DNA from 4 places in the Pseudoalteromonas sp. NCIMB 1079 genome. Region 1 is predicted to be linked to each of the others. Evidence: predicted binding sites of a transcription regulator. Region 1 holds the regulator's gene; each other region holds the start of a gene.
What was found. Region 1 encodes sigma-54, which starts transcription at its own class of promoters, with help from an activator protein. Its sites were predicted from a motif close to GTTGGCACGNNNNTNGNNT; they were not measured.
Positions count from the first base shown of each region.

Region 2: ABX891_RS13770 (flagellar basal body rod protein FlgF) is a predicted target of sigma-54. The motif match lies at 5,699-5,717, and genes of this name have one in related genera.
Region 3: ABX891_RS04810 (DUF2726 domain-containing protein) is a predicted target of sigma-54. The motif match lies at 3,246-3,264, and genes of this name have one in related genera.
Region 4: ABX891_RS03445 (BON domain-containing protein) is a predicted target of sigma-54. The motif match lies at 3,291-3,309, and genes of this name have one in related genera.

Region 1 is NZ_JBEWZA010000001.1:3,310,879-3,318,365, forward strand. It holds gene ABX891_RS15420 (ATP-binding cassette domain-containing protein) at 1-188, opposite strand, end outside; gene ABX891_RS15425 (calcium/sodium antiporter) at 444-1,412, shown strand; gene ABX891_RS15430 (KpsF/GutQ family sugar-phosphate isomerase) at 1,416-2,387, shown strand; gene kdsC (3-deoxy-manno-octulosonate-8-phosphatase KdsC) at 2,388-2,939, shown strand; gene lptC (LPS export ABC transporter periplasmic protein LptC) at 2,936-3,490, shown strand; gene lptA (lipopolysaccharide transport periplasmic protein LptA) at 3,480-4,025, shown strand; gene lptB (LPS export ABC transporter ATP-binding protein) at 4,022-4,747, shown strand; gene ABX891_RS15455 (RNA polymerase factor sigma-54) at 4,817-6,316, shown strand; gene hpf (ribosome hibernation promoting factor) at 6,343-6,630, shown strand; gene ptsN (PTS IIA-like nitrogen regulatory protein PtsN) at 6,635-7,087, shown strand; gene rapZ (RNase adapter RapZ) at 7,106-7,487, shown strand, end outside.
Region 2 is NZ_JBEWZA010000001.1:2,965,935-2,973,421, forward strand. It holds gene flgK (flagellar hook-associated protein FlgK) at 1-1,118, opposite strand, end outside; gene flgJ (flagellar assembly peptidoglycan hydrolase FlgJ) at 1,120-2,136, opposite strand; gene ABX891_RS13755 (flagellar basal body P-ring protein FlgI) at 2,304-3,398, opposite strand; gene flgH (flagellar basal body L-ring protein FlgH) at 3,410-4,093, opposite strand; gene flgG (flagellar basal-body rod protein FlgG) at 4,110-4,898, opposite strand; gene ABX891_RS13770 (flagellar basal body rod protein FlgF) at 4,920-5,663, opposite strand; gene flgE (flagellar hook protein FlgE) at 5,820-7,202, opposite strand; gene ABX891_RS13780 (flagellar hook assembly protein FlgD) at 7,261-7,487, opposite strand, start outside.
Region 3 is NZ_JBEWZA010000001.1:1,026,328-1,033,814, forward strand. It holds gene tyrS (tyrosine--tRNA ligase) at 1-770, shown strand, start outside; gene ABX891_RS04800 (cobalamin biosynthesis protein CobD/CbiB) at 835-1,779, opposite strand; gene mtnN (5'-methylthioadenosine/S-adenosylhomocysteine nucleosidase) at 1,780-2,487, opposite strand; gene ABX891_RS04810 (DUF2726 domain-containing protein) at 2,610-3,206, opposite strand; gene folE2 (GTP cyclohydrolase FolE2) at 3,322-4,242, opposite strand; gene arcB (aerobic respiration two-component sensor histidine kinase ArcB) at 4,474-6,792, shown strand; gene arcA (two-component system response regulator ArcA) at 6,809-7,487, opposite strand, start outside.
Region 4 is NZ_JBEWZA010000001.1:737,911-745,397, forward strand. It holds gene ABX891_RS03425 (substrate-binding periplasmic protein) at 1-759, shown strand, start outside; gene suhB (inositol-1-monophosphatase) at 813-1,616, opposite strand; gene ABX891_RS03435 (VOC family protein) at 1,893-2,309, shown strand; gene ABX891_RS03440 (LiaF domain-containing protein) at 2,354-3,016, opposite strand; gene ABX891_RS03445 (BON domain-containing protein) at 3,345-3,911, shown strand; gene ABX891_RS03450 (YqaE/Pmp3 family membrane protein) at 3,984-4,142, shown strand; gene ABX891_RS03455 (hypothetical protein) at 4,521-5,018, shown strand; tRNA gene ABX891_RS03460 (tRNA-Ile) at 5,272-5,348, shown strand; gene ABX891_RS03465 (5-carboxymethyl-2-hydroxymuconate Delta-isomerase) at 5,662-5,991, opposite strand; gene ABX891_RS03470 (CreA family protein) at 6,199-6,684, shown strand; gene ABX891_RS03475 (hypothetical protein) at 6,732-7,487, shown strand, end outside.

The DNA.
Region 1 (7,487 bases):
GAATCTGGTTTAAGCTGACCACCAATTAAACGCAACATAGTGGTTTTACCAATTCCGCTTGGCCCCATAATCGCAGTAATTTTACCTTTAGGAACGCTAAAACTCATATTTTTATATATGGTTCTATTGCCTCTCGAAAAGCTAACATCCTTGACTTCTACTATTGATTGCGACAAGTCGCTCTCCATAAAAATGTTCACTAGTGCCCCTATTTTAAAGCTTTTTTGTCAAAGATGGAAAAAACAATTCGTAAGATTTTGTAATACACCCATGAAAAGGATTATAAGACTCGCTCAAAACAGCTTAACCCCGGCTTAAATTTTTAAATTAGCTGTTTAAAAGCAGCATTGTTACGCAGTTGACCTTACTCTTTTATTTATACTTTCATCTTGGCTTTTGTTACTATTCGCGCCATCCGTATTTTGTATAACTGGCTTAACACAATGGTTACCTCGTTTGTTATTTTAATTCTTGGTTTTGCAGCTCTTGTTTGGAGTGCAGACAGGTTTGTTTATGGCGCTGCGGCTCTTGCTAAAAACTTTGGTGTACCTACACTTATTGTTGGTTTGACCGTTGTAGCAATGGGTTCTTCAGCACCCGAAATGATGGTTTCGGCATCTGCCGCACTAGCTAACAAAACAGACACAGCTGTTGGTAATGCTGTTGGCTCTAATATTACAAACATTTTACTTGTGTTAGGTATCACGGCTCTATTTCGCCCTCTTTCAGTTTCATCTAGTACGTTAAAACGCGAAATGCCATTGGTGATGCTCGTATCTTTAGCTACTTGGTATGTGTTCTCAGATAACTACTTTTCATTCAGTGAGGGTGTGGCACTTTTAGTTGGCTTTATCGTATTCATCGGTGGGTTAATCATTGTATCTATGCGTGCAAAAAACAAAGATGACCCATTTGTCTCAGAAGCCTGCGACGATGTACCAAACGATGTACCTACTAAAAAAGCGGTATTTTGGTTAATTGTCGGCATGATACTCCTGCCGGTTAGTTCTCATTTTTTAATCGGCTCAGCTGTTGATATTGCTAAATACTTCGGCTTAAGCGACTTAGTCATTGGTTTAACAATTATTGCCATTGGTACTAGCTTGCCTGAACTTGCCGCCTCGGTTGCAGGCGTACTTAAAAATGAAGATGATTTAGCACTAGGTAATATTGTTGGCTCAAACATATTTAATATTTTAGCTGTATTACCTCTAGCAGGTATTATTAATCCTTCAGCAATTGATCCATCGTTAGTAAGCCGAGATATATTAATTATGATTGGTGCAACACTTGCTCTTATTATTATGTCATTGAACTTTAGAGGCACCCAGCGTATCAATAGAGTAGAAGGCGGCTTATTACTAATAGCGTTTTTGGGTTACCAAGGGTATATTTTTAGTCAAGTAGGGTAAAAGATGGCAACGCTAAACTTTATTGAACAAGGCCTTCGCGTTTTAGATGTTGAGCGCCAAGCACTTAGTGATATTGCACAATATGTAGATGAAAATTTTCATAATGCGTGCCAATTAATGTACGACTGTGAAGGCCGTATTATTGTTATTGGCATGGGAAAATCAGGCCATATTGGCAATAAAATAGCGGCAACTCTTGCAAGCACTGGCAGCCCTGCGTTTTTTGTTCACCCTGGTGAAGCAAGTCATGGTGATTTAGGTATGATCACTAAAAATGACGTGGTTATGCTTATTTCTAATTCAGGGGAAACCAGCGAAGTTTTAAATATCATTCCGGTTTTAAAACGACTTGGTGCCAAAATGATAGCGATGACTGGCAATACGCAATCAACCATGGCAACCCTTGCTAATGTACATGTGTGTATTAAAGTAGAAAAAGAAGCTTGTTCATTGGGTCTAGCCCCTACATCAAGTACCACTGCAACGCTTGCGATGGGCGATGCCATGGCAGTTGCATTATTAGAAGCTCGCGGCTTTACAGCTGATGACTTCGCGCTATCTCACCCAGGTGGTAGTTTAGGCAAGCGCTTATTACTTACTTTAAAAGATGTTATGCACAGCGGCGCAAATACACCTATTATTGATGTTTCACAAACAGTTAAAGATGCTCTAATAGAAATGTCAGCTAAAGGATTAGGTATGACAGCCATTGTTGATGAAAATCAGCAACTCGTAGGGTTATTTACCGATGGTGACTTACGTCGCATTTTAGAACAAAGAATTGATATTCATACAACACAAATAGATGTTGTTATGACTAAGTCATGCACTACAGCTACGCAAGATATTTTAGCCGCTGAAGCGCTCAATATTATGGAACGTAAACGTATAAATGGCCTAATCGTCGTCAATGAGAAAAACCAACCTATTGGCGCATTAAATATGCAAGACCTATTGAAAGCAGGAGTGTTATAAATGCAATTTGAAGAACTCTATCAACCGCTGAGCGATGATGCAAAAGCACGCGCTAAAAAAGTAAAACTACTTATATGCGATATTGATGGTGTATTTTCTGATGGCCGTATTTACCTTGGCAATCAAGGTGAAGAGCTAAAAGCATTTAATACAAAAGATGGTTTTGGCATTAAAGCACTTATAAACAGTGGCTTTGAAGTAGCTGTTATTACTGGTCGTCATTCACAGATAGTACAACAACGTATGAGCAGCTTAACCGTACAGCATATTTATCAAGGCCAAGAAAATAAGCTCATTGCCTATCAAGAATTAAAAGATAAACTCAACCTTAGCGATGAACAAATTGCTTATATTGGTGATGACGGTCCTGACATGCCTGTTATGGAGTTAGTAGGCTTTGCCGTTGCAGTAAATGATGCCCACCCACTTATTAAGCGTTTGTCACACTATGTAACGCAAATGCCTGGTGGTTTTGGTGCTGTGAGAGAACTCACCGATTTGCTCATGCTTGAAAATGGTAAAGCATTGACTACACAAGGCACTAGTTCATGAATGCAGCGCGCATAATATTAAGCGTTTTATTCATTAGCTGTATGGTTTGGCTTTGGTACCCTTATTTTACACAAACAAATATTGTGCCTCAGGCTGAGCCTGAAGTTATTGCTAAGCCTGATTACATAGCTATTGAGCTCAAACAGACAGCCTATGATGAGCAAGGTAAAATTAGCCACAAAGTCACTGCGGCTAAAATGGAGCTATACCAGCAATTAGGTTTCACGTTTTTCGAAAAACCCATTTTCACTTTATATAACGAACAACAAACGTGGCAAATAAATGCAGACGAAGCAACATTATACGAAGATAAACAATTAATTTTAGAAGGTAATGTGGTTGCCAAAAATTTAACCGATAACGCCATGATAGACAAAATCAATGCTGATAATATTCAGGTTGATATAAAGCTATTAACAATGCGTTCGGAGCAACCCGTCATCATCACTGGACCCAATTTAAAAATCACCGGTAAAGGCCTAGAAGCCGACTTAAAAACCGAAGTGATAAAACTAATTAACCATACGCGAACCATATACTATGACCAATAAAATATTAAAATCACTTATAATTCCTACACTTATACTAGCGTTTAATAGTAGTGCTGCAGAGCAAAACACGCAACCTGCTGCCAATCAAATTTCAATAAGTGCCGACAAGCAAGAAGGTCAATTGAAAGCTAATGTGGGTATTTTTGAGAAAAACGTTGAGATTATTCACGGTAATCGCCGCATTACAGCCGATCGCCTCGAAGTACACAAACGTGATGAACTTGGTGATAATAAACAATTATTAATTGCCACAGGTAGCCCTGCGCACTTTGAAGAAAAGCAATCAGACGGCACAACTATGAGCGCCAGTGCTGACGAAGTACGTTATGATGTATCTAAGCGTTTTTTAACGCTTGTTGGTAATGCACAAGTATCGCAAGCCGGACAAAAAATAAATGCTAAAAGCATTACCTACGACATAGAGCAGCAGCTCATCAGTGCCGAAAAAGATGAAAACTCAACTGACCGCGTTCACACAATTTTAGTACCGATCGAAACTAAAAAAAGTAAAAAAGGCGATAAAGGTCAACCATGAGCACATTAAAAGCAGAACTATTAGCAAAAAGCTATAAAGGTCGTGAAGTTGTAAAAAACGTCGGCCTTGAAGTACAAGCTGGCAGTATAGTTGGCTTACTTGGCCCTAACGGTGCTGGTAAAACAACGACTTTTTATATGATTGTAGGGCTTGTTCCTAGCGACAAAGGTAAAATATCTATTGATGATAACGATATTACTCTTTTACCTATGCATAGTCGTGCTAGATTAGGCATAGGCTACTTACCACAAGAGTCATCGATTTTTAGAAAGCTGACTGTTTATCAAAACTTAATGGCCATTTTAGAAACGCGCAAAGAACTAAATAAACAAGCCAGAGAAGACACGCTCAATAACTTATTAGATGAATTTAGCATACAACACATTCGTGATAGCCAAGGTATGGCATTATCGGGTGGAGAACGTCGTCGTGTAGAAATAGCACGAGCGCTGGCAGCAGATCCTAAATTTATATTACTGGATGAACCGTTTGCTGGTGTTGACCCTATTTCGGTATTAGATATAAAGAAAATAATAGAACATCTTAAAAATCGTGGGATTGGAGTATTAATTACCGACCATAACGTAAGAGAGACCCTTGATGTTTGTGAAAAAGCCTACATTGTTTCTCATGGGGAGCTGATTGCATCAGGTACTCCAGAACACGTATTAAATGATAAAACAGTACGCGATGTTTACTTAGGCGAGCAATTTAGGCTGTAACATTTACGCCATGTCTTTAAGCATCTGCTAGTATTAATTATAACAACATAAAAGGATTGTTAGAGATACATGAGGCAATCACTACAGCTGCGCATGGGCCAGCAACTTACAATGACTCCACAGTTGCAACAAGCTATTCGTTTGTTGCAACTCAGTACATTGGATCTCCAGCAAGAAATACAAGAAGCTCTCGACAGTAATCCACTATTAGAGGTTGAAGAGGCAGACTATTCCGAAGACGCTGCTGGTAAAAACGAGCAAAAAGCTGATACCGATGACATAACTGTTAGCGCATCTGCTGATGATGCTCCGAGCGAATACGAACAAGATACTGGTGAAGCACTTGCAAAAGACACGCTAAGTGACGACATGGCTATGGATGTTAGTTGGGATGAGTACATGAGTGCCGCTCCTGCAGCCTCATCAGGTCCAATGCCTGAAGATGAATCTATATACCAAGGCGCCTCTACTGAAACGCTCCATGAGTATTTAATGTGGCAATTACAACTAACGCCATTTAGCCCTACCGATGAAGCCATCGCTATTGCGATTGTAGAAGCCGTCGATGATTCAGGTATTTTAACACTAAGCTGCGAAGAAATTTTAGAAAGCTTTAATCAAGAAAACGAAGATGATAACGAAGTCGAACTTGATGAAATTGAAGCGGTATTAAAACGCATCCAACTGTTTGATCCTGTTGGTATTGCTGCACGTAGTTTACAAGAGTGTTTGTGTATTCAGCTTAATCAATTTGATAAAGAAACACCTTACATTAATGAAACGAAAATGATTTTAACCGAGCATATTGATCTATTAGCAGCTCGCGACTATCGTACATTAATGAAAAAAACTAAGCTCAAAGAAGAAGAGCTTAAAGAAGTAATGACACTAATACATACTCTCAACCCAAAACCTGCAGATACTATAGTAAGGGAAGAATCTGAGTATGTTATTCCTGATGTGTCAGTTAAAAAAATTAAAGGCCGCTGGGTTGTCGAATTAAACCCAGATAGCATGCCTAAAATTCGTGTTAATAGCCAATACGCGGCAATGTCTCGCACTGTAAAATCAAGTGGCGACAGCCAGTTTATTCGCTCACATTTACAAGAAGCTAAATGGTTTATTAAAAGCTTAGAAAGTAGAAACGACACGCTATTAAAAGTTACTAATTGTATTGTTAAGCAACAACAAGGCTTTTTTGAACATGGCCCTGAAGCCATGAAACCAATGGTTTTAAATGATGTCGCTGAAATGGTAGAAATGCACGAATCGACAATTTCGCGCGTAACTACTCAAAAGTACATGCATACACCCCGTGGTATATTTGAGCTTAAATACTTTTTCTCAAGCCATGTAAGTACTGAAAACGGTGGTGAATGTTCATCTACAGCAATACGTGCGCTTATCCGAAAATTAATCGCAGCAGAAAACTCAGCAAAACCATTGAGTGATAGCAAAATAGCGGATATATTGGCTGAGCAAGGAATTAAAGTAGCAAGACGTACAATCGCAAAATACCGCGAATCTCTTGCTATTCCACCGTCAAATCAGCGTAAAAGTCTGATTTAAGACGCTAAACTAAGAGGGTAATGCTTATGCAACTAAACTTAACTGGTCGTCACGTAGAATTAACCGATTCACTAAGAGACTATATTAATACTAAATTTGCGAAGCTTGAAAGACACTCTGATCATATAAATAATGTTCATGTCATTCTCGATGTAGAAAAATTAAATCAAAAAGCAGAAGCCACAATACACGTAAGCGGTGCTGAGCTATTTGCCTCTACAGAACATCAAGATATGTATGCCGCTATTGACTCGTTGATCGACAAGCTCGATCGCCAAGTAATCAAACACAAAGAGAAGCTTGCTCGACACTAATATGATGAAATTAAGTTCACTTATATGCCAGGACTGCAGCAAAGCTGCGGTCCTTTTTAATAGCAAAAAAAGAATTTTAGAGTTCATTAGCGAACTTGCTCACGACAAACTTCCGTATTTACCGCAACAAGATATTCTTAATGCTTTAATGAGCAGAGAGAAATTAGGTAGTACAGGTATAGGGCGTGGCATTGCTATTCCTCATGGAAGAATGAGCGGTGCAGAAGAGCCTTTGGCTTTAGTGCTCGTTAGCGAAACTCCAATAAACTTTGATGCAATCGATAATCGCCCTGTTGATATTTTTGTCGCACTCATCGTACCAGATGGCGATAACCAGCAGCACTTAAAGACTCTAGCAACCATTGCTGATAAACTAAACAACAAAGATTTTTGTAAACAGTTACGCAGTGCAAAATCTGATACTGAGCTTTACCAAGTTATTGTCGATCAATCATAGTTTTATAAAGGGTGTTAAATGGAGTTAATTATCATAAGCGGCCGTTCTGGTTCTGGAAAGTCGGTTGCTTTGCGCGTTGTAGAAGATTTAGGTTATTATTGCGTTGATAATATTCCAGTAAACCTACTACCTTCATTAGTTCGCAGTGTGTCTGATAGCTACGATAAAATTGCTGTTAGCATAGATGTGCGCAACATCCCTAAAGAACAAGATGAATTTAACGATATTCTTGAATACTTACCAGGCTTTGCAAACCCTACGTTATTTTATTTAGATAGCGACGATCAGACATTGATCAAACGCTTTTCTGAAACACGCAGATTACACCCACTATCAATAGACTCGTTGCCCCTTGATTTAGCCATCAAAAAAGAAAAAGAATTACTTGATGTGTTAACCA
Region 2 (7,487 bases), 340 kb from region 1:
ATAGGCTGAATACTTACTTCATTAGCATTGCCTGTATAAGTAATAATAAAGTCACTGGCAGGAAGTTCACTGCCCTTACCTGGCTCTACCGTTGCAGTCATACCGGCAGTACCTGTGTTAGCTTGATACGCATAAGCGCCAACGGTAGGAATATTAAAAATATTACCACCTAACTGACCTGTTGCATCCATACCGAGTTTGTTTTGTTCGTTAAATGCATCAGCTATCGCTAAGCCCATTTGACCAATTTGGTTTTGCGCAGGGACTAATATGTCATCTCTAAAAGCAAGTAAGCCGCCAATTTTGCCTTTAAGCTTACTTACATCAACTTCAAGCGGCACAGCTTTGCCACCATTAACGTCAAGCGTGAATTCTTTAAAATTAGGATCAGGATCCCCTGTCATCGAAAATAGGTTAAATGCGCCATTTTGCATAACAACCGCTTCACCTGTGCCCATAAAAACGAGTTTTTCGCCATTTGGACCATCAAGCGTTTCAATGTCTATTAGCTCTGATAAGTCGCGTATTGCTTTATCGCGTTCGTTATAGGTAGAGCTGGCATCTGCGGCGTTATTAGTGCCATTAACGGCTGCAATATTTTGATTTAGCGTGCTAATACTCTGAATGAGTGAGTTTGCTTCATCTGAAAATATTTCGAGCTGCTCATTGACTATACTTTTTTGATCAAGCACGATGCCCGAAAGCCTATCCATTTGATCAATTAAGCTTTGCGCATCTGTCATTACTAATGAGCGAGCAACAGTAGATGAGGGCTGATTTAGCGCTTCTTGCACGTTATTAAATAAAGAGTTAATACCAGTCGAAAGGTTGTTCGACTCTTCAGAAAAAATAGTATCAACTCGATTAGCCTCAGTAATAAACTGATCGAAAAACGATTTATTAGAGGTATCACGATTTAGCTGTGACTGAGCAAACTCGTTTAGTAATCGGTATGTTTCGCCTCGCCCTACTTGGTTGTCAACCATAGTAGTAAACTCTGTACGCTCACGCACATAGCCTTCGGTATTTACATTGGCGATATTTTTACTTGTCGTTTGCAGTAGCTCCGAGCTTGCTCTAACCCCAGAACTGGCAATATTTAATAAATTAAACGACATGTTACTCTACTCCTTGGCGGATCACGTTTGCCGCAATGTCTTTTAGCTGACTGCTATTGAGCACTTGTTTTATTTTGTTGGCATAATTTGGATCGGTTGCATAACCTGCTTTTTGTAATGAATCTAAAAAGTCGTTTGGTTTAGCTGTATTTTGTAATGCTTCTTTGTAGCGTGGGTTTTGCGTTAAAAAATCAACGAAGTCGTTCACGCTGTCTTTAATTGAATCGTAGGCTCTAAAGCTGGCTTGTTTTTTAACGGGTGTACCTTGCTCAAACTCAAGCGTTATTTTGCTTGCTTTATCGCCTTCCCAGCTTTTATCTGACTTAATATTAAATAAGTTATTTGAACTGCCACCGTCACTTTTATTAATAATGTGCTTACCCCAACCGGTTTCAAGTGCCGCTTGTGCAACCATTACCGCAGGATTTAAACCAATTTTTTGCGCTGCAGTTTTAGCGTGTTCCCACACTGAACTTACAAACTCTTCTGCATTTTTAAATGTTGGGCTATCAGCTTTAGTCTCTGTAGTATCGACTTTAGGCTCAGCAATATCGGCTTTAGTGTTATTAACGATAAGATCGGGTTGCTTATTTTTTTGCTCATGAGGAAGAGCGGAACCGACTTGCGTATCGCTAAAAATATCGTTGGTTGTTCTAAGCACCGAGCCTGGCATAAAGTTTTTAGACTCAGGCGATAACTGCTGAACTATTAAATCGGCAAGGCCTAACGAGCCATTTGATGAAAGCTCTGTTGAAAGTTGCTGATCGTGCATTTCTTCAAAAAACTTTACGCCACTTGAATTAAATGGGCTGTCTTTGTCTTCAAATGCTTCGTTAGCTTTGCGCATTCCTTTGAGCAACATTTGCGTAAAAATAGCTTCAAATTGTGCGGCCGCTTTTTTGAGCGCAGCTTTAGAGGCATCAGTTGATGCACCGCCACTCGTTAAGGCTTCTTTACGAAGTGAATCTAAGTTGCCTAAATCAAAAAAGTTTTGTTTATCGAGGTGATTAGTTTCCATCGGCTTTTTGACACAAAATGAATAATGCAGTTAAAAATGCAAAAATTGAGCCACTACCGATAAAACAAGGAAGATAAAAATAGTAAACTTAAGTTGCTGTAAATAAAAAAGCCCTAATTTCAAAAATATAGGGCTTAAGTAATGCGTTATTTATTGGCTCGGGTTATTTATATAACAACTAATTGTCCGTTAATTGCGCCGGCTTCTTTTAGTGCTTCTAAAATAGCCATTAAGTCACCAGGTGCTGCGCCTACTTCGTTAATTGCGCGAACTAAATCGTCAAGGCTTACACCTGGGTTAAATACAAAGGCGCGCGAGTCATCTTGGTTTACATCAATAATACTTTGCTGGGTAACAACGGTGTCACCGTTTGCTAGCGGATTTGGTTGCGACACATTTTGTTGTTCTGCAATAGTTACGGTTAAGCCACCGTGCGTAATAGCCGCTGGCTGAAGCTTAACGTTCTTGCCAATCACAATGGTACCGGTGCGCGAGTTAACGATAATTTTAGCAGCCATGTCAGCTGGCTTAAATTCTAAGTTCTCGAGTGTTGATAAGTACGATACACGCTGGGATGCATCGCGTGGTGCTATAACACGAATGGAAACTGAATCAATTGCTTGTGCGCTATTTGGGCCAACTAAGTCATTAATTGTTTTTTCTAGGCGTTTTGCCGTTGTAAAGTCTGGGCGGTTTAAGTTGAAGGTAATGTAATCACCTTGCATAAATGGGCTTTCTACTGCACGTTCGACTGTTGCACCATTAGGTATACGACCAACGGTAGGGGTATTAATTACAACCTTACTGCCATCAAGACCTTGTGCGCCTAAGCCACCGACAATTAAACTGCCTTGTGCAATTGCATACACGTTACCGTCTACACCCTTTAAAAAAGTTTGTAGTAAAGTACCACCACGTAAGCTGCCTGCACTACCTATAGAAGAAACCGTAATATCGATTGCTTGCCCGGGCTTTCTAAATGCAGGTAGTTCTGCATGCACCGCAACAGCGGCAACATTTTTAATTTTAGGACTTTGAGTTGAAGGTAGCGTAATACCAAAGCTGTTCAACATGCCTCTAAAACTTTGTTGTGTGTATGAGTTTTGCTCGCCAGTGCCCGGTAAACCAACCACTAAGCCATAACCGACTAATTGGTTAGAGCGTACGCCCTCAACCATAGACACATCTTTTATGCGCTCAGCACTGGCAGTAAACTGCCAACCTAATAACACAACTAAACATAAAGCTTTAAGGCTATTCATGTTGTTACCCTCTAAAATGGAAACAGCGAACTGCTAAAGAAACGTGTAAGCCAACCAGGACTTTGCGCTTCTTGCGTTTGCCCTTTACCTGAGTATTGAATACGTGCATTAGCAATACGGTTTGATTCAACCGTATTATCGGCGCTTACGTCTTGAGGGCGTACTAGCCCTTCTAGACGAATAAACTCTTCGCCGGTATTAAGCGTTAGCCATTTTTCACCGCGAATAACTAAGTTACCATTAGGTAAAACGCGCATTACATTAACCGAAATATCGCCCACTAAGCTGTTTGATTGGTTTGATTTTGAATCGCCCGTAAACGACGAATCGCTACCAATACCAAACTGAATACTATCGCCACCTATATTTACAGGTAGACCACCTAATCCAATCACTGGGTCTAAGCTTGCGTCAGTTTCTTTGTCTGTTTCTGTTTTAGCCGCCTTTGTTGCTTGAGTAGACTCTTGCAATTTAACCGTAATTATATCGCCAGTACGTAGCGCTTTTTTATCAGAATATAAGTCGTTTGATGTATGAGTATTAAACAATGAACCTGTGGCTACCAGCGGCTCTAAAATAGGCTCGGGGTACATAGGTGCGTAGTAAGGGTCGTCCTGCACTACCTCACTATTTTGCGTAGACATACAGCCACTTAAAAATAATGTGCCCGCTGCAAATAAAATAATATTACGCATAATTCCCCCTACTTTATTAAAGCTGTTGATTGATATAACTCATCATTTCGTCAACGGCCGAAATTACTTTTGAGTTCATTTCGTAAATACGTTGAGTTTCTATTAGATTTACCAGCTCTTCAGTTACATTTACGTTTGATGTTTCGAGTGAACCTTGAATAATGCTACCTAATCCTTCAACACCCGGATTACCTTGCACCGGCGCACCACTTACAGCGGTTTCGGTATAAAGGTTTTGACCAATTGGCTCAAGGCCCGATGGATTAATAAAGTCACTAATAGTCAGCTGACCAATGACTACGTTATCCGCTTGGCCTGCAACACGTACAGATACTTCACCGTCTTGCGACACCGTAATTGATTGCGCGTCGTCTGGTACATTCATTTCTGGCTGAATCACATAACCTGCGCCCGATGTTACAATTCGTCCATCGCCATCGGTAGTAAACTGGCCGTTGCGCGAGTAAGCAATATTGCCATCTGGTTGCAGTACTTCAAAGAAACCTTCGCCAGAAATCATCCAATCTAGTGAGTTTTCAGTGGTTAACATGTTGCCTTGCGTAAACTCTTTTTGGTTAGCTACAACTTTAGCACCCGCACCTAACATTAAGCCCGACGGCATTTCGGTATCTTGCGATGAACGACCACCTGGTTGATTAATATTTTGATAAAGTAAATCTTCAAATATAGCGCGGCTTTTTTTGTAACCTACAGTACTCGCATTCGCTAAGTTATTTGAAATAACCGATATATCGGTTTGTTGAGCGTCTAGCCCCGTTTTACTGATCCACAATGCTGGATTCATAATCGTGTCCTCACTTTAAAGTTAAACTATGCGTAATAACTGATCTTGACGCTCGTCAATTTCTTCAGCTGTTTTCATTAATTTCACTTGTAATTCAAATTGGCGCTGGTGGCTTATCATGTCGACCATTTCGTGAACCGGATTCACATTCGACATTTCAAGCGAACCACTTAAAACTTTTACATTGGCAGAGGTATCTACTGTTACATTGGCTTTTGGTCTAAATAAACCGTCGTTACCTTTTTCGAGCTGTGAGCTGTTTGCTTCTACCACTCTAAGCGTGTCGATTTCTTCTAAAAAATTAGCGGGAGCGCCTTGCGGGCGAACTTGAATAGCGCCATCTTGGCTAAACCCTATTTTTTCGACTGGGACGGGTAAAATAACAGGACCGCCTTCGCCAATTACTTGACGACCACCGCTCGTTACTAACATGCCTTGCGCAGTAATATTGAGCGTACCTACTTTGGTATAAGCTTCGTTACCAGAGGCATCTTGCACGGCAAGCCACGCGTTATCGCTCATTGCAATATCTAAATCGCGCCCGGTTTGAACAATGCCACCCGATACCATGTTAGAACCCGGACGCTCTTGCATTGCAAATACACGTGTAGGCAAACCTTCGCCAAACGCTTGCATAGAACGCGCCTGGGCAAAGTCGGCTTTAAATCCTGTTGTATTTGCATTCGCCAAATTATTGGCTTTAAGCGCAAGCCCCTGCAGGCTTTGCTTAGCGCCAGAGGCCGCAATGTAGACCATTTTGTCCATAGTATCGACTCACATAAAAAACTATGAACTTACAAATGCAAAATAGATGCCAGATTAAATTTGACGCAACATTGAGAGGTATTTAGAAGAGCTTGCAAAGAGGGCTTATAAAAAAGGCTGCAAAAATGCAGCCTAATATATTCAATTGAGTGTAACTTATCGAATCTGCAAAATACTCTGCTGAATTGTTGAGTTAACTTCAAGCGCACGTGAGTTTGCTTGGTAATTACGCTGTGCAGTAATTAAGTCTACTAGTTCAGTAGTTAAATTGGTGTTTGATTGCTCAAGTGCAGATGAATTTATTGATCCTAAAGTACCCGATCCTGGCTCACCTGCAATAGGCTCACCCGATGTTAAGCTTTTTTTCCACGCAGTATCGCCGACTTGCTGTAAACCTTGCGAGTTTGAGAAGCGCACCATAGCTACCTGGCCTAAAAATGATGTATCACCATTACTGTATGACGCTACAATTTTACCATCAGTACCAATATCAATGCCGGCTAAACGGCCAACCGTTGCTCCATCTTGCTCAAGCGCTTTTACCTCAAAATTACTAGCATATTGAGTAGGCACTTTATTTGCTGTACCAGTTTCATCACGCCAATTAACTTCGATATCTGCAGGAAAGCTTGCACCATTCGTTAATAAATCAGAAAGGCCTGCTGTACCGGAGGCTGCATCACCTCCAATTATCGAAATAGGTTTAAAAGTATTCGCTACATTATCTTCAGCTGGATCACCTGTTGTTGACGGTACGCCACTCGAGTCAAAGCCTAGGGTTGTTAAAGGTACATAAGGCGTACTCCCATCTTGAAGCACGCCATCCTCTCCAAAACTATCACCATCAAGGGTAGTATAAACATCCCATTTATTTGCGTCAGTCGCAGTTGCGGTATCATCACGTTTTACAAAAAATAACTGTAAAACATGTGGCTCACCTAATGAGTCATAAACTGTAGTTGATGTTGATGAATTATAAGTAGCACTTTCATCTGGATTAAATGGAAGCGTTGGTGACTCAACTCGCGAATCTAAATTGAATGAGCTATACACACTTGTTGTTGCACGCGGAGAGCCTGATGAATCAGGAATTTGCAAAGCTGATGAAGTGCTTAGGCTTACTGATGTTGTATTACCTGTTGCTTCGTCAACAGGGAAACCTTGTAAAAAATTACCTTTAGCATCAACTATGAAATTATCTTGGTTTAATTTAAATGCACCTGCTCGTGTGTATGTTAAGTCTTGCGAAGATAAGTCATCTGTCATCGCGAAGTAACCTTCACCAGTAATCGCTAAATCAAGCGAATTATTAGTGAATTGTAATGACCCTTGGTGAAACTGTTGTGCAACCATTGTCGCTTGTACACCGTCACCATTTTTAGTTTTACCAGAGCTAAATACTGATGAAGCGTACACATCAGCAAACTCAGCGCGTGACTCTTTAAAACCTGTTGTATTTACGTTTGCAATATTATTTGCAGTTACGTCTAAATCTTTTTGTGCGGCAGCTAGGCCGGTTAATGCAATATTGAAGCTCATAATTCACCTCTAACCTGTTAGTCTGTGGCCTGCTGGCAGGCAAGAAATATTAAATTTATTACGCGATCTCTGCAATGTCGGTTAATCTAACCGCACCTTCTTTAGTGTTAACAATGATGCCGCTTGATCCGTTAATGTTTACACTTTCAATATTTTTGAAAGTTGCAATAGGCAAGCTAGAAAACTGACCATTTGTACTACCTTGTGCCGATAACGTGTATTCCCCTTCAGGTAAACGCTCACCGCTTTCATTATTGCCATCCCAGGCGAAGCGAACAGCGCCCG
Region 3 (7,487 bases), 2.3 Mb from region 1:
GTATGCTTGAACGTGATGACTTTAAAAAGCGTTATGGAAGCGGCCAACCAATTGCAATTCATGAGTTTTTATATCCACTGGTACAAGGTTGGGATTCGGTTGCACTAGAGTCAGATGTTGAACTAGGTGGTACTGATCAGCGCTTTAACTTGTTAATGGGCCGTGAGCTACAAAAAGTAGAAGGTCAAAAGCCGCAAACAGTATTAATGATGCCATTACTTGAAGGTACTGACGGCGTTCAAAAAATGTCTAAGTCGCTTGGTAACTACATTGGTATTACTGATACACCTAACGATATGTTTGGCAAAATAATGTCAATTAGTGATGTGCTAATGTGGCGTTACTACGACTTATTAAGTGCGCTTTCTATTGAAGAAATTGCAGCTCAAAAAGAACGTGTTGAGCAAGGTACGAATCCGCGCGATATTAAAATTGAACTAGCTAAAGAGCTAATTGCTCGTTTTCATAGTGAAGCTGATGCACAAGGTGCACATGATGATTTTATTCAGCGTTTTCAGAAAAAAGCGTTACCAGATGAAATCCCAGAGCTAACAATCACTATCGCAGAAGATACTATTTTAATTGCTAACTTGCTTAAAGAAGCAAATTTAGTAGTAAGTACATCAGAAGCAATGCGTATGATTAAGCAAGGTGCAGTTAAACTTAACGGTGAAGATAAAATCACTGATACCAAACTTGAAATAGCAAAAGGCACAACGGCTATTTACCAAGTAGGTAAACGTAAGTTTGCAAACATCACTGTAGCTTAAGCACAGTTTAAAAACTAAAAAACCAGCCTCGGCTGGTTTTTTTTGTGCTCGTATTTTGAGCCCTTTAAATCAATTTTAATATTTCAATGCTGGCTATTACTAACAACCAAAATACACGGGCCTGATTTAACCTATTAATTATTACAGGTACATCCTCGGGTGTAGGTAGTCTATCAGTACCAATACGCATTTTATTAAAGCGAGTTCCAAAATAAACAGCTGGTCCGCCCAGCTGCACGCCAAGCGATGCAGAACATGTGCTTAAGAGCCAGCCTGTATTTGTTTGATAAAAATGCCTGCCATAATGCTTTATATAATGCATGCTTTGTTTGCTTGCTCGACTTGCTGCAATAGTTAAAGCGAGTAAGCGCATGGGAATATATTCAATAATAAACAAGAGTGTTTTAAGCGGTTTTAAAAAGTAACTATTTGGGGGGATATCACTACGCCAGGCTTGTTGTATTAAGGTAAGTAACCGATAGGCAAGGGCAGCAATAGGACCAAATGCTAAAAATATAAATATGACTACGAAATAGTATCGAGCGGTGCGCAGTATTAAGCTCTCAATTAATGCTTTGATAATACCAGCAGATGAAAGTCTATTAACTTCACGGGCAAGCAGTGGTTTTAGTAATTCGCGTGCTGTGGATTTTTGATTTTGTTTAGTTAGCTTTGCAATGCGAAGTGCTTTTTTATCAATGCTCTTACTTTCTAGGCATAAATATAAAATAAGGCCAGCGAGTAATTCAGGATAAAAAGCAAACTCGAGTAGTAACACTACAATAATGAGAATAACACTTAAAATAAGTGAGCTTGCGAGGATAGCTGCCAAATATTGATAGCTTTTAGGTTCTTTGCTTTTGTATATACGTTTGCCAATAGCACTAAAAACAGCATTTAACGCCGTATTAGGATGATACCAGCTAATAAGGGGAATAAAGCGCTCAGCAAGGAGCGCTAGTATAAAGGCAATAAAGTCCAAGTGATTTTGAACAATATTGCTAAGCATTTACAGAGATACTGCTGTAAGCTTTTCTAAAAGTGCAACAACCATTTTAGATGAGTTGATTGATGCTGTTTCTAGGTATTCTTCAAATGATTGTGGTGACTCTTTACCAGCAATATCAGACATTGAGCGAATTACAACAAATGGTGTGTTTAGCGTAAAACACGTTTGTGCAATTGAAGCGCCTTCCATTTCAACAGCAAGCATTGTAGGAAAATCACTACGTGCTTTATCAATGCGTATAGGGTCACACATAAATGTGTCACCAGTACAAATTAAGCCAACGAGTGTTTTAACATCACTGATTTGTTCGATAGTTTGCTGTGCTGCTTCAACTAATTTAGGGTGTGCTGCAAAGCCTGCCGGCATTTGTGGTACTTGGCCAATTTCGTAGCCAAAAGCAGTTACGTCTACATCGTGGTGACGTACTTCTGACGAAATTACTACATCGCCTACACTAAGAGAAGGATCGAATCCACCGGCTGAGCCTGTGTTAATTATGCAATCAGGTTTGAAGTTATCGATCAGTAAGGTAGTTGCAATAGTTGATGCGACTTTACCAATACCAGATTGAACAAGTGTCACCGTGTTACCAGCCAACTCGCCAGTATAAAAAGTGAAACCTGCTTTAGTTAAAATTTGTGGGTTTTGCATAGCTTCACGTAAAATTTTAACTTCTGGCTCCATTGCGCCAATAATACCAACATTCATAAAGTTTAATTCCTGAGTTTGAATCACTTGATTATACGTGAAGTTAGCAATAAAAAACAAAAAAGCGAGCTTGTTTATGAGCTCGCTTTAAATACTTTTTAGGAGAGTATTTAATTCGTTTTTTAAATTTCAGCTAACGCGGTGGTTTGCGCTTTAGCCTGAGAAGGTGAAAGTACCGCTGGCTTATGTGAGCGGTTACGAACAGGGCGCTGAGTTTGTGTTGCTGCAGGCTTACCAAGTTTAAACATAATTGCATCGCGTACTTCAGAAGGGCGGTAGCCCGATTTAACTTTCATACGAATATGTGGAATGCCCGCAGACTCTAGTGCACCGTTTACAAACCAGTCGCGTTGAGCTTTGTGGCCATCTTTGTTGGCATTGTTAACTAGGTCAACAGCAGCAATGATTGTTAGTTTTTCTTTATCGATTAATACAAAGTCGAGTTGCTTATTTTTAGCTTTAGCTAAAGCAGCACGTTTAGACTTTACTGAAAGGCCTTGCTTACAGTCAATAACGTCGATTAACTTAACGCGACTAACAATTTTATATTGATCGCCAACAGCACGCTCTAGAAGATTTAAAAAAGCGCCTTCAACCTGCGTAAAAACAGTTTGCTTGCGAGTAAAAGGATACGGGTTTCCGCCATCGTCATTAAATTTTGACGCAACAACAGAGGCCCCGACAACTAATACTAGGATTAATAATAAAGCGAATTCCATACGGTAACTCCATAACAACAAATTGACACTGCTCAAACAAAGCAATTTACGTGCCTAAAAAGTATGGGTTATAAAATAATTACCGGCTGGTTTACAAGCAATAGCTACACAGCGATTAAGCTTTGTAGCCTCCTTTAATACCTTTTACTGCAATAGCTACAGCATCGTGTGCATGCAGTGACTCATAGTGGTTTATTTGCAGCCAATAATCACTGTAATGGTTTGCCTCTAGCAATGCTTTAATTTTACGCGCTGCATCTTCACAAAACATAAGGTTTTGACCATTCAAACGGGCAAATTCTTGCTCATCTTCACGTTTTACTGCTGCTTGTACTGGTGTTTTAAGCTCAGCTTCAAGAGTGTTAATTAGCGTAACTACGTCAAATTCTTGAATGTTGCTATCAAGCTTTACTTTTACGTTGGCAATAGAGCGCTGCGAGTGGGGAGTCGCTACAATACCTTGTGTAGTGCCTAGCCATTCGTGCACATCTTTTTGGCTCAACGTTTCTTGGTTAAACTTTTCGTTAAACGCGTTTTGTATAAGCTGGCGCGCAAGTGCAGCAGAGCATGGGCACGTTGAAGAATAAGTAACATCTACGGTTAGCTCGTAGCTAATAACGTTATTTTCAATTGTACTGGTAAGTACAACTGGGTAGCTTTTCCAGCCCGCTTTGCCACTTAATAGTGACTTACGGCGTAGCGGTAATTCAAATTTAAATTCAATTTGTGCTTTATCGCTCAACCCTTCGTGGCTAGTTATAAAGGTATCGAGTGCCTGCGCTATTGTTTGCGGATTGACTTGCTGCTCGGTTGAAAGCAGGTCAAGTGCCAAAAATAGACGTGACATATGAATGCCTTTGGCATCTTCTTTATGTAAATTTACAAATGCACGAGCTTTGGCGTTTACTGTAACTGGAGATAAGTCTCGGGATTCAAAAATAAATGGCAGTTCTATTTCGCCCATGCCAACCCAGTCTAATTTACCTGTTTGTAAAGCGGGTGCAGTGTCTGCTATATCTGGCATATTGGTTTGCATGTGCGCTACTCGTATTTTGGGGATAATAAAGCGGGGCATTTTACACTAAATAATTTATTGCTGAAATGATGAGTTTAATAGATGAGCTAAATCAAACATGAAAAATTCTGTTTTTATCGCACAACGTGAGTAGTGGTAGGAGAAAAATGCTAAAATCTGGGAAAATGGTATGTTTATACATACGCATTGCCTTCTTTATATTAAGTACACAGCTAAGAGATAAAATTACGTATGACCGATTATTCTTTGAGCCCTTGGGCTCGGGTACTTTCCAGCTCAATAACGCGATTTGGTGAATTTAAAACCGCTGCTATTTGTTACACTTTATTTTTAACTGTATCTCTTATTTTATCGAGCATGTTTTATTATGTGGCGATAGGCGAATTACACCTGGTTGATATTTTAGCCGTTGTATTTTTTACGGCTGTGGTTTCTCCTTTAATTATAAGTGTGTTGCTTAATTCAATTCGACAACTAGATGCCTCATATGCTTATTTAGATAGCGCCACCAAACAAGAAAAGCTTTTAAATCAAACCCTAAAAGATAACATTAACCGTCTAAACATCGAAATTGATGAGCGTAAAATGGCATTTCATGCCAAGCACCGCGCTATCGAAGAACTACGACGAGAAATTGCTGAGCGTAAAAAAACACAACAAGAACTTGCTCAACAAAGCATGCTGCAGCGCTCAATAGTTGATTCATCTCCTGACTTATTTTATTACCGCGATAACAATGGCGTGTTTGCTGGTTGTAATAAAATGTTTGAAGAAGTAATGGGCAAATCAAGTAGCGAACTAATTGGCAAAACGGTTGAGCAAATATTTCCTAGTCACTTTTTATCTGAAGTTTTGAAAACCGATAAAGAAGTAGAGCAAAGCCATAAAGCACTGACCATTGATGTCGGTTATGAAGTAAATGGCGAAACGCGTTGGTTTGAGCTGCGTAAATTACCTTTTATAAATGATGAAGGTGATTACATTGGTCTACTGGGTTTTGGTCGTGATATCACAAGTCGTAAGGAGGCCGCTCAAGCGCTCGAAACGGCCTATAAAGACAAAGGTAAGTTTATTGCCACATTAAGCCATGAACTACGTACACCGCTCAATGGTATTGTTGGTTTAACACGAATGCTGCTTGATACTGACTTAAACAAACAGCAGCGTAGTTGGGGTAATACTATATTTTCGAGCGCTGAAACGCTCGGCAATATTTTTAACGATATTATTGATTTAGACAAAATAGATAGAGATCAGCTCGATATAGTGACTAACTCTATTAATGTGTCAGACTTTATAAATGACGTTGTTAACTTTGCGGGCTTAATCGCGGAGCAAAAAGAGCTAGAGTTTGATATTAAGCGCAATGGGGTGCTGGATATTTACGCACAGCTCGACCCAACTCGCTTACGCCAAGTTGTTTGGAATTTAATTAATAACGCCGTTAAGTTTACACAGCAAGGAAAGGTAACACTTGAATGTAGCCGAGAAAACAGAGTTGAAGGCCCATGGTTAGTTATGAAAGTATCGGATACCGGCCAAGGTATTCCGCCAGAGCAGCTTGCTCATATATTTGATATGTATTACAAAGCGCCAGATTTAAAAGGGACTAACGCAATAGGTTCCGGTATTGGTTTGGCTGTAACTAAGGCACTTGTAAGTGCGATGAAAGGGATAATTACAGTAAATAGTACTGAGGGCGAAGGAAGTTGCTTTACAGTTCAAATACCGCTTAGTCTATGTGTAGCACCAACAGAGCAAAGTTATGTTGGTCGTGGTTTGTATATTTTACTAGTAGAAGATGTACCTCTTAACGCCGAAATTGCTACAAACTTATTAGAGCAACGCGGGCATGAGGTGTTGTGGGCTGAAACCGGTGAAGATGCACTCTCGTTTGTCGAAACTGAAGATGACTTAGATTTAGTATTACTTGATATGCAATTGCCTGATATAAATGGTGACGTAGTTGCCAAGCAAATACGCTCAGATAGTCACTTTGATAAATTACCTATCGTGGCACTTACGGCCAATGTTCGTAGTGCTGAAGAAGAGCTTGAAGGCATATCAATACAAGGGGCGCTTGCTAAACCAATTAACACAGTGAAGCTTGATAAAATGCTGGCTGATTTATTTGGAATTAAGCAAAGTGAATGCACAGAGCCGCTGTTAAAAGTAAGTGAAGAAGCCCTTAAAGGCATTGATGCACACTTATTAGATATGGAAACAATAGAAGACTTTGTCAATTCGATGGGCTTAGTTGTGTTTAGACGCAGTAGTCAGCTATTCGAAAAGCTAAGTCCACAATATCAGCAAGAGTTACTTACTTCATTAAATACTGGTGATAGAGAAGAGTATGAATCAGTAGCGCATAAACTCAAAGGTGCGGCTGGCTCAGTAGGTCTTAATGATGTGCAGCTTCATGCCAAAATAATGGAACATGGTGCGATTGATGAATCTGATGAGGTGTTAAAGCAGTGGTTAGATATTCTGGCAGATAAAATAAATGAAGGACAAAAAGCCCTTCATTTATTTTTACAGCAATTAGAGTGAAACTAATTAGCTCTAATTAAGCGTCAATTTTACCAATGAAACGGTAACCTTCACCATGGATGGTGCTGATTAACTCAGACGTTGAGTTATCACTTTCAAAATGCTTACGAATGCGACGAATAGTAACGTCAACAGTACGGTCATTTGCGCGAAGCTCACGGCCTGTCATATGCTTAATTAATTGCTCACGGCTGAAAATGCGACCTGGAGAATCAAGCATTAAACGAAGTGCTCTGTACTCACCTTTAGGTAAACGCTTAGCGTCGCCATTTGGAGAAGTAAGACAACGGCTGTTTTCATCAAGTTCCCAACCATTAAACGTAATAACACCATTTGTTTCTAGTGCTGACTCTTCACCACCTAAGGCAGTACGAGTAATAAGGTTGCGAGCTCTGATAGTTAATTCACGCGGGTTGAACGGTTTAGTAACGTAGTCATCTGCGCCAATTTCAAGACCTAAAATACGGTCAACATCGTTGTCACGACCAGTTAGGAATATAAGACCTACTTTACGCTTTTGGCGTAATTCACGGGCTAAAATAAGACCGTTTTTACCAGGAAGGTTGATATCCATAACTACAAGATTAACGTCATCGTTATTTGTAAGCTTGTCATGCATATCATCGCCATCAATGGCTTCAATAACTTTGTACCCTTCAGCTTCAAATAAACTAACTAGGTTCAGTCGAGTTACG
Region 4 (7,487 bases), 2.6 Mb from region 1:
GCTTTAGCGAGTGAGGTAAATATCGTAAATGTAGCGCAGGGGCAGCGTGTGCAATATGCTCGTGACGACTACCTTAACGAGCTATTAGAAAAAGCATTGGTGAGCGCACAATACCCTGCAGAGATTAACCCCGTTTTAATTCATCCCCATCAACAACGTACTTTAATAGCACTAGATACAAAAAATTTAGATTTATACTGGAGTATGAGCAGCCCCGAAAGAGAGTCTTTAGCTATTGCGATTAAAATCCCATTATTTAAAGGCTACATAGGTAAAAGGGCACTATTAACAAGTAAGAATAGCATTGCTAGATTTAAAGGTATTACGAGCTTAGAGCAGTTAGGTAGGCTTTCTGCAGTGCAAGGTCATGATTGGCCTGATACAAAAATAATGGCGTTTAATGGCCTGCATATAAGGCCGTTTGCAAATTATCAGGCTATGTTTGCCTTAACAAGTGCAGGGCGTATTGATTACTTCCCACGTTCATTTATCGAGGTTAATTCAGAGCTAGCGGCAAATAAACAAAGTAACCTAGTGATAGTACCTAATTTATATATGAGTTATCCAACAGGGTTTTATTATTTTGTATCAAATAGTAAGCCAGAGCTTGCAGTGGCAATTAAAAAAGGGCTTGAGATAATGCAAGAAAATGGCGAGTTTGATGCTTTATTTGATGAATATTTCGCAAAAGATTTAAACTCGTTACCTTACGAAAAAGGTAAAACAGTAGAGTTGAAGCTAGATAACCCTTATTTTTAGGCACAAAAAAAGGAGCCTGGGCTCCTTTTTAGTATGCTATTAATAGCATTTAATTAGCGAAGTAACGACTCAGTTAATACTGGACGAATTTCGCGAATAATTGCTTGAGTCAGTTTTGGTGAACCACAGATAATATTGCCGCTGTGGTTATAGTTATTACCACCAGCGAAATCTACAACCATACCGCCCGCTTCTTTAACCATTAGTTCGCCCGCAGCAGAGTTCCAAGGTTTTAAACCAATTTCAAAAAATCCATCAACACGGCCAGCTGCAACGTATGCCATATCTAAAGCAGAGCAACCTGCACGGCGAATATCAGCAGTGTGTACAAATAATGCTTTAAACGCTTCAGTGTATGCATCCATGTGGTTTTTGTTTTTGAAAGGGAAACCAGTAGCAAGTACAGTGCCTGCAAGAACCGTAGTTTTGCTAACGCGTAGACGTTTACTGTTTAACTGAGTGCCTTGACCGCGAGATGCAGTGAAAAGCTCACCACGAATTGGATCATAAATAACAGCTTGGTCTAAACGACCTTTAACTTTAAGTGCGATAGAAACCGCGTAATGAGGGATACCTTTGATGAAGTTAGTTGTTCCATCGATAGGATCTACAATCCATTGGTAATCATCATCCTTGCCTTTATGCTCACCTAGTTCTTCACCAACAATTGAGTGAGTAGGGTAAGACTGTAAAATAGTGTCACGAATTACGGCTTCGGCTTCTTTATCAATGTTAGTTACTAAGTCGTTAGCGCCTTTTTGTTGCACTTCAACTTTTGATAAATCTTCACTTGCGCGAAGTAAAATTTTGCCTGCGTTGCGCGCAGCGCGAACCGCAATGTTTAACATTGGATGCATGGTATTACCTTTGGGTTGTAAAAGAACGTTTATATATTTCAGCCGGCGTATTTTAGCGACTTTTGACATAAAGTAAACAATAAACCCCAAATACTTATGTTTGTTTTTTATACAAGATTGAAAAGTGTCTATATTTTTAAAAAATAATAATGAGCAATTAATAAGTCATTATGTTCCTTTGTGTGTTAATTAAATTTAATTAATTTTAAATAACGCTTTACCTAAAGTTAGCTTGAGGTTTTATCGTGATCCTAACTTAATTGATAGGACAACATTATGTATTTAGAGCACGTAAACTTAGTCGCGAGTGATATAGATAGTATGCTTAAATTTTATCGCGCTGTATTTCCACATTGGTCGATTAGAAGTGAGGGCAGAGGCGATTGGCATGGAAAACCAAGACGCTGGGTACACTTTGGAGATGACACGCATTACATTGCGATAAGCGACCATGGTGAGGGTGAAAACAGAAACTTATCGGGCCATCAAATTGGTTTTGCACACTTTGCTTATGTAACTAATAATTTAAGCGCAGTAGTAATGCGCTTAAATAAAGTGGGTTTTACAGTAAGCAAGCAAGGTAGCGAGAATCCTTTCAGAAATAATGTCTACTTTATTGATCCCGCCGGGTTTGAGGTGGAATTTGTAGAGTATTTAAGTGACATACCAAGCGAGCGAAATAACGATTTATAATAAAATACCAAGCAGCACGCTAGAGCGCTGCTACTCAATTATAGTTAGCGGCTATTATTACCCGTGCCAAACTGGGTTTTTAGCTCATTTGCAAAGCTCATAAATTTTTCTTTAATTGTGCGCTTTATTTTTACTTCAACCGATCCCATAACTGCCTTTCCTTCAATATGAATAGTAGGACCTTGGCGTTTGTTAAGCGACACAGATTTATTTTCAAGACTACTTAAAATACAAAACATTTTAGACACTACATTTACATGCTCTGGTACGTAAATCTCATCGCTACCAAAAATACAGTTAACGTGAATAGTTACATTTTGATGCGCAAAAATGGCATCAGTAAAATCAAGTACCACCGATCCCATAAAGTTACTTAAATATATATTTTTTGGGACAACCCACTGACCGCTTCGTTCGTTAGAGCCTAAAATACTGCGTAATGTAAAGTCATCATCACTGTTCTGCTGTGCACTATAATGTGGTTTAAATTGCGATTGTTTTTCTGCTTTATATTGCTGATCGGTATTAAGTGTTAAGTCTTCTACTAAGGCTAAAAGAGCGTCGTTATTAGGTGCATCCATCGCGCTATCGAGTCGTCTCTCAAATGCATCAACAGAAATAACCCCATGACTGTAATTATAAATTAATTGATCAATCACTTGTTCGCGTACTTGCTCTATTGGGCGGTCTTCAACTTTTACAGACATGGGGCATTCCTTATTATATTTACTATTGATACTGCTCTTGATGTTTATATGCAAAGCACGCACCAAATGTAATCACCTTAATTATCAGTAGGTTAATTTATAATGATGTTTTTTATTTTGTTATATTAACGATAGATTAACCAAAAATGCAATTATCTAGCTATTTTCACTATTTGAGAAAGTTTTACCGAGTAGCCTGTAAATAGTTACACAACTATAGATAATGTCTCACTCAAAAATAAACTCAACCTATTGAAATTTAAGTATAAATAAAGTTGGCCCAAAGCTCGCATTAGTTAAAGTGTCTTTAATCAAAAGGAGAAAGATTATGAAAACATTTAACAAGTCTATTATCGCAGCTCTAGTTCTTGGTACTACGGCTATGGGTGCCCAAGCAAACAGCTGGGAAAACGAAAGTAAAGATGCTTGGATTGATGGTAAGGCAGAAACAGTTCTACTTATGAACACTAATCTAAACAACTTTGACATTAACACTGATGTAAAAAATGGCAAAGTAGTACTTACAGGTAAAGTTAATAGCGAGCTTGATAAAGAGCTAGCGGAAGAACTTGTACTTAGCCTAGATGGTGTATCTGATGTTGATAACAGCCTTACTGTTGTTAAAAGCATGGATACCAAAGATAAAAGCAATGACATGATGGACGATGATGATAACGACCTAACGGACGCTAAAATCACCACTGTAATCACAACTCGCTTCCTGTTTGACTCAGAAGTAGGTGGTACAGACATTGATGTTGATACCGACAACGGTATTGTAACTCTGAACGGTTCAGTAGAGTCTGAAGCTGAAAAACAACTAGCAGTTAAAATTGCTAAAAATGCTGAAGATGTTCGTGACGTAGTTGATAAACTAGCTATTGTTGCTGAATAATACAGTATAGTTAAGGCCCACTAACACTGGGCTTTACGCCTTTTTAATGCTTAATTTAAATGGAGTTTAGTCATGGATATTATTCGTATAATACTTTCGGTTTTATTACCGCCATTAGGTGTGTTTTTGCAAGTTGGCTTAGGTATGCACTTTTGGTTAAATATTTTATTAACACTGCTAGGTTATTTCCCAGGGTTAATACATGCAATCTACATTATTGCGAAAAAATAATGACAGATTATATATTGTGTAAGCCGACTACTGAGGCCTAATGATACAAGTGTCTCAGTACTGTTCGGCTCACAATATTAGTTTTTAAAGTAAATATTTTTTACCAAAATCTAATTTTTAATTTACTCAAACTAAGTGATTTATTTCTTGTAACTCACTCCCAAAATTCCCTCAGCCAAACCATTGTTTACTTCAATTAAGCTTTCTAACTAACTGCAGTGTTCTGATTCTGTATTGATGCCAGTTAGGAAATCTTTAACATTAGTTTGTTTATATATCTACAATACGCGATTAATTACTCTATTATTTAGTGACAATATCACCATCACTTCTAGTGTTATCATTACACCAAACTTTTACGCATATTGAGGTAGCTAATTGAATATTCGACTTATACTGTCAGGCGTTGTGTCATTCGTTTTTTATTTTAGCTGGGCCTACTGGGCAAACAGCTCGGCAGATATTGCTAAATCGGTCACGCTTCAAGCTGCATTAGTACAAGGTTTATATAGTGGATTTGTAACGCTGTTTTTTACTTTTATTTTAGAAAAGGTCGTCAACAAGTATAAGTCTAGTTATGTAACGCTTGCGTTTGTAACTCCAATTATTTGTATGTTTCATTCTAAAACACCACAAAACGTAGCAATACGACAAAGCTTCAATAATGCAATTAACTCTAGCGCATCGTATTTAGGTAACAAAAAAATAGCAGGCGTACTTTTTGCGCCTATTATTCCGATTACTGTCCAATCGAGCTTAGTAATTATGGTGAATGTAATTAATCAGACACCTAATTTGGCACTGACAGTAGCCCCCAGCATATTTTTTACAGCCTTGTATGCCTATACATATATGTTAGCTTTGCTTAAAAAGTAGAGGGTTAAATATAAAAGACTATATGGGATAGGTTTTGTTTATAATTTAATGCAGTGAATAGCACGGGAAATATCTTACATTTTATGTTTATGCCCACTTAAAAGGTTACTATTTAAGCAGTTAGCTTGTTGGTTGTTAAAATAAAGGCTTTTGGTAGTGACAAGCACCTAAAAAGTTTTTATACTGCAACCCGCTTTAGTCGCTCTGTGACTGAACGCCTCAAAAATTAACTGCCTAGCAGTTATATAAAGTTGGCCCCTTAGCTCAGTTGGTTAGAGCACACGACTCATAATCGTTAGGTCCCCAGTTCGAGTCTGGGAGGGGCCACCACTTTTACAAACTTTCCCAAGTAAATATCTATTAAAATTATTTAAAGCTGCATTAATTTCATATCGGGCAATTTATTATTCTTTATTTATCCCTAATAATAAGCGTAATCTAAATAAAGTTAAATCCATAGATTAAGCTAAGCCTTCTTAAATTTGAAAGAGTGCGAATGTACTATTAAATTCCAGCGTTAGATCAGATGCTTTGCTTTAATAAGTGACAGTGTTTAGCATTTAATTTCAGAATTAAAAAAGCCCCTATTGGGGCTTTTTACTTACTAGTGTTTACTTTTATTGCTCAAAACTACAAGAGTTAACTAATTTTTACGGTATATCTCATGCTCAATATCGTAAATATTTACGCTTAGACTGTCTGATGCTCTGCAATATGTTTTTAAACATGAAAGTAGCAGTTCGCTTAACATTTGTTTTTGCTCAATTGAGCGTCCTGCCAAAATATGTACCGCGATATGTATAAACCCTGATTTTCCTGCGCCAAGTTGATATTGCTGATAAGCAATAGCACGTGTTTTTATGGTTTCTAATTCAAACAAGTTACTTTCGAAAGCGGTTGTATGAATTTTTTCTACCAGTACTTGAGGTAAAACGGGGAGGTCTTCTGAGTGTTCAATAATAATGTGCGGCATTTAGGCGTTTCCTATTATGAGTTACTACATGAGCGAGAGGTAATTGTACCAAATACAAGAGGGGTCACTAAACCCTGAGCTATCTAAAATCTTTACTTTAAACTAATTTAGTCGTATTTATTTTTGATGTTAGTATAAAAACAAACAGGTGAACCTTCGCTTAGTAACTTATCTACTAAGTTACCTATATATTAATTAAGGATAAGTATGAAATTACCACAAAAATTTAAACGTTTAGCTTTACTTGCAGGTGCAATTGTTACGTTAAGTGCTTGCTCTGACGATGTTGCGTCGGTAAGCCTTGGGTTATTTACAACTAAAGATGTTGTGGTGAATTCGCAGCAAGATCCTATTGTTGAGGGCGTTACTTGTCATATTAGTCATATAGAGGCTAATTTGGACTTTTCTGATCCCTCTGATATGTCTATAGCGTGTCGTCAAACGGGGCCAATTACAGCGCAGCAGCTACAAAAAATAGACCGTAGCAAGTCGGGCGAAGTGATCTTTAAATCATCTAAAAGTATATTATTTAAATCACTAAAAGTGCGTCGTATTTACGATGCTGAAAATCGTACTTTATTGTACTTATCGTACTCAACTAAAGAGTCCAGTGGAAGCCACCACCATGCGCTATCAACAGTGCCGCTATACAATACTCAAGCGTGGGACTGGGCGCTTACACAAAAAGACTAAGTTAGCACCTACGTAAGCACCTAAACTAAAACCTAAAAGAGCACACTATGTTAGCTTTATTTAAATCAAAGCCATTATTAGAGCAGCAAGAACAGCAATGGCTTATTGATACATTTATTTGGGCTGTAGAAAACTTTGATGCTGAGTTTTTTACAAAGCACACTCAAATAATACTGCCAACGGCCACTTTTTTCCCTGATTCGGTATCGAGCATTGAAGAGATGGCAACCAATGTTTTTAACCGCGTTACTAATTACGCGGGTATGAACGCATGGCCTATCCAACTAGTTGCACCGCAGCAATTACAACCGCAAGTTTTTCCACACTTTGAATTTAGCAATGAAATACGTGGCGAAGGCAGCCATCTAATTGTGCCGCCAAGCCATACGATTAATATTTCTTTTAATCCTAACCAGATTAATCAGCCACAAGATTTAGTGGCAAGTTATGCAGGTACTCTAGCTACCATACTTATTCATCACGTTGGGGTGCTGCCGCCTGGTGGTAGGGAGTATTTACCACAAGCTGCCGATGCGCTTGCTTGTTTTTTAGGGTTTGGTGTGATGATGAGCAATACGGTGTATCAGTTTAAAGGCGGGTGTGGCTCTTGCTATAACCCATACGCTAACCGTGAAGCTAAGTTAAGTGAAACGCATACGGTATTTATGCATGCCCTAATTAGTTACTTTAAAAACGATAAAGTGTCTAAAAAGCATTTAAAGCCGCATTTACGTGGCCAGTTTAAAAAAGCACAAAAAGAAATTAAAGCATTGGTAAATAACTCGGCCAACCCGCTGTTATTA